DNA from 2 places in the Streptomyces sp. NPDC012888 genome. Region 1 is predicted to be linked to the other one. Evidence: predicted binding sites of a transcription regulator. Region 1 holds the regulator's gene; the other holds the start of a gene.
The links. The regulator HspR, encoded in region 1, represses chaperone genes until heat shock. The targets are predictions, from matches to a motif close to TTGAGNNNNNNNNNCTCAA.
Positions count from the first base shown of each region.

Region 2: lon (endopeptidase La) is a predicted target of HspR. The motif match lies at 1,426-1,444, and genes of this name have one in related genera.

Region 1 covers NZ_JBIBBM010000020.1:147,378-150,783, forward strand. Annotated here, with positions in the region: gene grpE (nucleotide exchange factor GrpE) at 1-537, shown strand, start outside; gene dnaJ (molecular chaperone DnaJ) at 571-1,743, shown strand; gene ACFY61_RS29575 (heat shock protein transcriptional repressor HspR) at 1,745-2,185, shown strand; gene ACFY61_RS29580 (helix-turn-helix transcriptional regulator) at 2,244-3,299, opposite strand.
Region 2 covers NZ_JBIBBM010000004.1:205,394-208,799, forward strand. Annotated here, with positions in the region: gene lon (endopeptidase La) at 1-1,403, opposite strand, end outside; gene ACFY61_RS08350 (sulfurtransferase) at 1,508-2,371, opposite strand; gene ACFY61_RS08355 (hypothetical protein) at 2,368-3,406, opposite strand, start outside.

The DNA of each region.
Region 1 (3,406 bases):
CCGGCCGGGGAAGCGAACGCGAACGACACCGCGCTGCTGGCGCAGCTGGACCAGGCCCGTACCGCGCTCGCCGAGCGCACCGCGGACCTCCAGCGGCTCCAGGCCGAGTACCAGAACTACCGCCGCCGGGTCGAGCGGGACCGGGTCACGGTCAAGGAGATCGCCGTCGCGAGCCTCCTGACCGAGCTGCTCCCGACGCTGGACGACATCGGCCGTGCCCGCGAGCACAACGAGCTGGTGGGCGGCTTCAAGTCGGTCGCCGAGGCGCTGGAGACGGTCGTCGCCAAGATGGGCCTGATGCAGTTCGGCAAGGAGGGCGAGCCCTTCGACCCGACGATCCACGAGGCCCTGATGCACTCGTACGCGCCGGACGTCACCGAGACGACCTGCGTGGCGATCCTGCAGCCGGGGTACCGGATCGGCGAGCGCACGATCCGCCCCGCGCGGGTCGCCGTGGCCGAGCCCCAGCCGGGGGCCGCGGCCCCCAAGTCCGAGGACTCCGAGGAGTCCGACGACACCAAGAAGGACAGTGAGTAGCCAGAGCGGCTGTACCTGGGAGGAGGGACGTCGGTGAGCACGAAGGACTTCGTGGAGAAGGACTACTACAAGGTTCTCGGCGTCCCCAAGGACGCCACCGAGGCCGAGATCAAGAAGGCGTACCGGAAGCTCGCCCGCGAGTACCACCCGGACGCCAACAAGGGCGACACCTCGGCGGAGGAGCGCTTCAAGGAGATCTCCGAGGCGAACGACATCCTCGGCGACCCCAAGAAGCGCAAGGAGTACGACGAGGCGCGCGCCCTCTTCGGCAACGGCGGCTTCCGTCCCGGCCCGGGCGCCGGCGGCTCGTTCAACTTCGACCTGGGCGACCTCTTCGGGGGCGCCCAGGGCGGGGCGGGCGGCTTCGGCGGCGGCGGCCTCGGCGACATGTTCGGCGGGCTGTTCAACCGGGGCGGCGCCGGCACGGGTACCCGTACCCAGCCGCGCCGCGGCCAGGACATCGAGTCCGAGGTGACGCTCAGCTTCACCGAGGCGGTGGACGGGGCCACGGTCCCGCTGCGGATGTCCTCCCAGGCACCCTGCAAGGCCTGCTCCGGCACCGGCGACGCCAACGGCACGCCGCGGGTGTGCCCCACCTGCGTCGGCACCGGCCAGGTGTCCCGGGGCAGCGGGGGCGGCTTCTCGCTCACCGACCCCTGCGCCGACTGCAAGGGCCGCGGCCTGATCGCGGAGAACCCCTGCGAGGTGTGCAAGGGCAGCGGCCGGGCCCGCTCCTCCCGCACCATGCAGGTCCGGATCCCGGCGGGCGTCTTCGACGGCCAGCGGATCCGGCTGCGCGGCAAGGGCGCCCCGGGCGAGCGCGGCGGACCCGCCGGCGACCTGTACGTCGTGGTCCACGTCGGCGCCCACCCGGTGTTCGGCCGGAAGGACGACAACCTGACGGTGACCGTCCCGGTCTCCTTCGCGGAGGCCACCCTGGGCGGCGAGATCCGGGTGCCCACCCTCGGCGGTCCGGCGGTGACGCTGAAGCTGCCCCCGGGCACTCCCAACGGCCGTACGATGCGGGCCCGCGGCAAGGGCGCGGTCCGCAAGGACGGCACCCGCGGCGACCTGCTCGTCACGGTGGAGGTGGCGGTCCCCACGGCCCTGTCCGACAAGGCCCGCGAGGCGCTGGAGGCCTTCCGCGACGCCACGGCGGACGAGGACACCCGGGCCGCGTTGTTCGAGGCAGCGAAGGGAGCATGAGATGGACGGCCGACGGCGCAATCCCTACGAACTGACGGATGAGACTCCGGTCTACGTGATCTCGGTCGCCGCTCAGCTCTCCGGTCTGCACCCGCAGACCCTCCGCCAGTACGACCGTCTCGGCCTGGTCTCCCCGGACCGCACGGCCGGCCGCGGCCGGCGCTACTCGGCCCGGGACATCGAACTTCTCCGCACGGTGCAGACGCTCTCCCAGGACGAGGGCATCAACCTGGCCGGCATCAAGCGCATCATCGAGCTGGAGAACCAGGTCGCCGCGCTCCAGCAGCGGGTGGCCGAGCTGTCGGCGGCCGTCGACGGCGCGGCCGTCGCCATGCGGCAGCGCGAGGCCCAGGTGCACGCCTCGTACCGCCGGGACCTGGTCCCGTACCAGCCGCCGCAGCAGGGCCTGGTGGTGTGGCGCCCCAAGCGCGCCCAGGACTGAAGCCCTCGCGGACACGGCAGGCCCCCGCCCGGTCACCGGGCGGGGGCCTGCCGCGCGTTCACTCCCCGCCCGGGGCGCAGGCGCCGTTCTCGCCGCCCTCCACGGCCCCGGGGCCGCCCAGGATCCCCGACTGCGCGATGAGGTAGCCCAGCTGCGCGCGGCTGCCGCTGCCCAGCGTCCCGGCCAGCTTGGCGATGTGCGCGCGGCAGGTCCGTACGTTCATCCCCAGCCGGCGGGCGATGGCCTCGTCCACGTGGCCCTCGACGAGGAGCTGGGCGATGGAGCGCTGCACCCCGGAGATCCCGGAGGTGGTCGTGGTGTAGGGGATCTGCTCGGTCAGCGGCGTGGCCCGGTGCCACAGCGCCTCGAAGACGTTGATGAGGTACTCGACCAGGCCCGGGTGGCGGAGTTCCAGGGCGATGCTGCGGTCGTCGCTCACCGGGATGAAGGCGACCGTCCGGTCGAACACGATCAGCCGCGGGATCAGCTCCTCCAGGGTGCGGATCTCGACCTTCCCCGCGGAGATGCGTTCCACGTACGCGAGGGTGCCCCGGCTGTGGCGGGCGGTGTGCTGGTAGAGCGTACGTATGCTGACCCCGCGGTCGGTCAGCGGCTGGTCCCGCTGGAGGGCCTGGGTGAGCACCGGGGCGCTGCGTCCGCCGCCCGGCTGGATGGTGAGCATCTCGGTGTGGCAGTCGGCGGTGGCCAGGTTCAGGGCGGCGTTGATGCGGTCGAAACCTTCGAGCACGGTGATCGCGTGGGTGCTCGCGGGGACCTGGGTGCTGATGGCCAGGAACGGCTCGAAAGCCTCGGTCAGCTCGATGGTGTCGCGCCGCCGGTCCTGGATCTCCCGTTCGATGGGGTGGAGGCGCTGGGCGAGCGCGACGGCCGGGGGAACCGGACAGAGCAGGTTCGCGTCATCCGGATCGGGCTGCAGCAGCGCGAGTTCCAGCAGGCACGGGGCGTTGCGGGTGTCCGACCTGGCGATCCGGCCGCTGCTGAGGGCACGGCTGTAGAGGCGGGCTCCCTCGTCGCAGAGCGCCGTCACTGGGTGGTGATGTGTCTGTTTTGTGCTGTTGATGGTCAAATCTACACCCCCCAGGGTCCTGAACATGCAAGAACATGATGCATCGTCCCTGTGGCATTGACGTGCCCGAATGAGCCATCGTCTTGTCCCGCGGGGGAGCGGATTTTCAAGTGAGGACGAAGCCGACCATGTAC
Region 2 (3,406 bases), on a different contig from region 1:
AGCTCCACCTCCAGGTAGTGGTCCCGGAAGGTGTGGTTCTGCGCCGGGTCCAGGACCTCCAGCAGGGCGGCCGCCGGGTCGCCGCGGAAGTCGGAGCCCACCTTGTCGATCTCGTCGAGCAGCACCACCGGGTTCATCGAGCCGGCCTCCTTGACGGCCCGCACGATCCGGCCGGGCAGGGCGCCGACGTAGGTGCGCCGGTGGCCGCGGATCTCCGCCTCGTCCCGTACGCCGCCGAGGGCGACCCGCACGAACTTCCGCCCCATGGCGTGCGCCACGCTCTCGCCGAGGCTGGTCTTGCCCACGCCGGGCGGGCCGACCAGCGCGAGCACGGCGCCGCCGCGCCGGCCGCCGACGACGCCGAGGCCGCGCTCCCCGCGCCGCTTGCGCACGGCCAGGTACTCGGTGATGCGGTCCTTCACGTCGTCCAGTCCGGCGTGCTCGGCGTCGAGGACGGCGCGGGCGCCGCGGATGTCGTAGGAGTCCTCGGTCCGCTCGTTCCAGGGCAGTTCCAGGACGGTGTCCAGCCAGGTGCGGATCCACGAGCCCTCGGGCGACTGGTCGCTGGACCGCTCCAGCTTGTCGACCTCCTTGAGGGCGGCCTCCCGGACCTTCTCCGGCAGGTCGGCGGCCTCGACCCGGCCCCGGTAGTCGTCCGCCTCCTCCCCTTCCTTCTCGCCGTTCAGCTCGCGCAGTTCCTTGCGGACGGCCTCCAGCTGGCGGCGCAGCAGGAACTCGCGCTGCTGCTTGTCCACGCCCTCCTGGACGTCCTTGGCGATGGACTCGGCGACGTCCTGTTCGGCGAGGTGGTCGGTGAGCCACTTCACGGCGAGCTTCAGGCGGGCGACCGGGTCGGCGGTCTCCAGCAGTTCGACCTTCTGCTGCACGGTCAGGAACGGCGAGTAACCCGAGTTGTCGGCGAGGGCGCCGACGCCCTCGATGCCCTGCACCCGGTCCACGACCTGCCAGGCGCCGCGCTTCTTCAGCCAGCTGGTGGCGAGCGCCTTGTACTCCTTGACCAGTTCGGCGACGGCGCCGGGCAGCGGGTCGGGGACCCGCTCCTCCACGGTCTCCGCCTCCACCCACAGGGCGGCGCCGGGACCGGTGGTCCCGGCGCCGATCCGGACCCGGCCGACGGCCCGGATCAGGGCCCCCGGGTCACCGCCGGACAGTCGCCCGACCTGCTCGACGGTCCCGAGCACACCCGTGCCCGCGTACGTGCCGTCGACGCGCGGTACGAGCAGCACCCGCGGCTTCCCGCTGCCGCCCAGCGCCTGCGCGGCCTCGACGGCGCCGCGCACCTCGGCGTCGGACAGGTCGAGCGGTACCACCATGCCGGGCAGCACGACCTCGTCATCGAGAGGCAGCACGGGCAGGGTGAGCGATACGGACGTCGAAGCCATGATCTTCCCTCCGGCAGTGAAGTTGAGCTATGCAGGCTCAATGCTTCTGAGGCCGCCGGTGTTCCCCAAGGGGCGTTCGCCCGGGGCGAACGGACGACGGGCCGTCAGGAGCCGGTGGTCACGGGCAGGTCGGAGGGGAGGCCCCACTCCGACCAGGAACCGTCGTAGACGGCGAGGTCCCGGTAGCCGGCCAGGTCGGCCGCGAGGGCCAGGACGCAGGCCGTGACGCCCGACCCGCAGCTGAAGTAGAGGCGGCCGGCGGCCGGTGCCCGCTCGGACAGGGCGGAGCGGAGCCGCTCCGGCGGAAGCATGCGGCCGTCGGGCGCGCGCAGTTCGGTGAAGGGCAGGCTGACCGCGCCCGGCATGTGGCCGCCCCGCAGGCCCGGGCGGGGTTCGGGCTCGGTGCCGGCGAAGCGGCCCGGGCTGCGGGCGTCGAGCACCGCGGCCGCGGGGTCGGCCAGGGCGTCCAGCACGGCGGTGGCGTCCACCACCAGTCCGGGCCGGGGGCGGGCGGTGAAGGCGCCGGGGGGCCCGTCGTACGCGGCGGGCTCCTCCTCGACCGGGAACCCGGCCGCGGCCCAGGCGGGCAGCCCGCCGTCCAGTACGGCCGCGCGGTCGAAGCCCATCGCGCGGAGCATCCACCAGGCGCGGGCGCTGGAGTAGACGCCGGCGCCGTCGCAGACCACCACCGTGCTCGCGTCGTCCAGCCCGAGGCCGCGCACCGCCGCGGCGAAGGCCTCCGGCGCCGGCATGGTGTGCGGGGGCGCGGCGGCGGAGTGGTCGGACAGCTCGCCGTCGAGGTCGAAGGGGCGGGCGCCGGGGATCCGGGCGGGCGCGCCCCGGTTCTCCCCGACGGACGCGTCGAACACGACGAGGCGGGGGTCGCCGAGGCGGGCCGCCAGCCAGGCCGGGTCGACGAGCGGGCCGGGAAGGCCGTCGTGCGGGTCGTGCGGGTCGTGCGGGTTCATCCGGTACCTCCGGGGATGTGGGGCGGACAGGTGCCGGGGCGGGCGTAGAGGCCGATCCGCGCGCCCCGGACGTCGGTCACCGAGCAGAGCTCGAAGTGGGCCACCAGCGTCTGGCGCTTGACCACCTCGCGCGGGTAGGGGTCGCGGGGCTGGTCCGGCGGGTCCATCAGGGCGATCACCCGCGGCGAGGCCACCAGCCGGTCCAGGATGTCGGCCGAGGGCGACTCGGTGCCCCACAGGGTGCGCGAGGACACCGGGTCGCGGTCGAGGGCCACGTCGCGCAGGCCGCCGTACACCCCGGGGGAGGAGAGGAGCCACTCGCGGCGCCGCGCCGGCAGGAAGAGCACGGCGTCGCCGGGCCGGGCCAGCTCGCGGACCGCCGCGGCGGCGGCGAGCGCGTCGTCCTTGCGGCTGTCGGGGGTGCGCAGCCAGAGGCTCCAGGGCAGGAGGGCGGCGGCGAGGGCGGCGGTGAGGGCGGCGGCGAGCGGGATCCGGGCGCGCGCCCGCAGCCGGGGCAGGACGGCGCCCGCGAGCAGGGCCGGTCCGGCGAGGGAGTAGAGGACGTAGCGGTCGACGTACCAGGGGTGGACCAGGGAGACGGTGAGCAGCAGCCCGGCGGGCAGCAGGGCCAGCGGCAGCGCCACCCGCACGAGCGGGCGCGCGGCAGGGCCGGCGTCCGGTGCCCGGGTGAGCAGTCGGGCGGCGGCGAGGGACAACGCGGCGACCACCGCGTACGCCGCCCAGTCGGCGGCGGCCGGCCGCCCCAGCCAGCCGAGCTGCGCCCCGGCCTGCCGGGCACTGACCAGGGCCAGCGGGACCAGGGAGGCGGCCACGGCGGCGGCGCTCCACCACCAGCCGCGTTCCCGGCGGCCGGGGAAGGCGTGGGCGAGCAGCGCGAGGGCGGCGAACTCGTGCAGCCAGCAGCCGAGCACCATCAGCAGGGTGTACGGCACCCAGCGCCCGCGCACCAGGCAGTACGTCGCCCAGACCACGGCGGCGGCGACGAGGGCGTACGACCGGCCCTCCTGCGCGTAG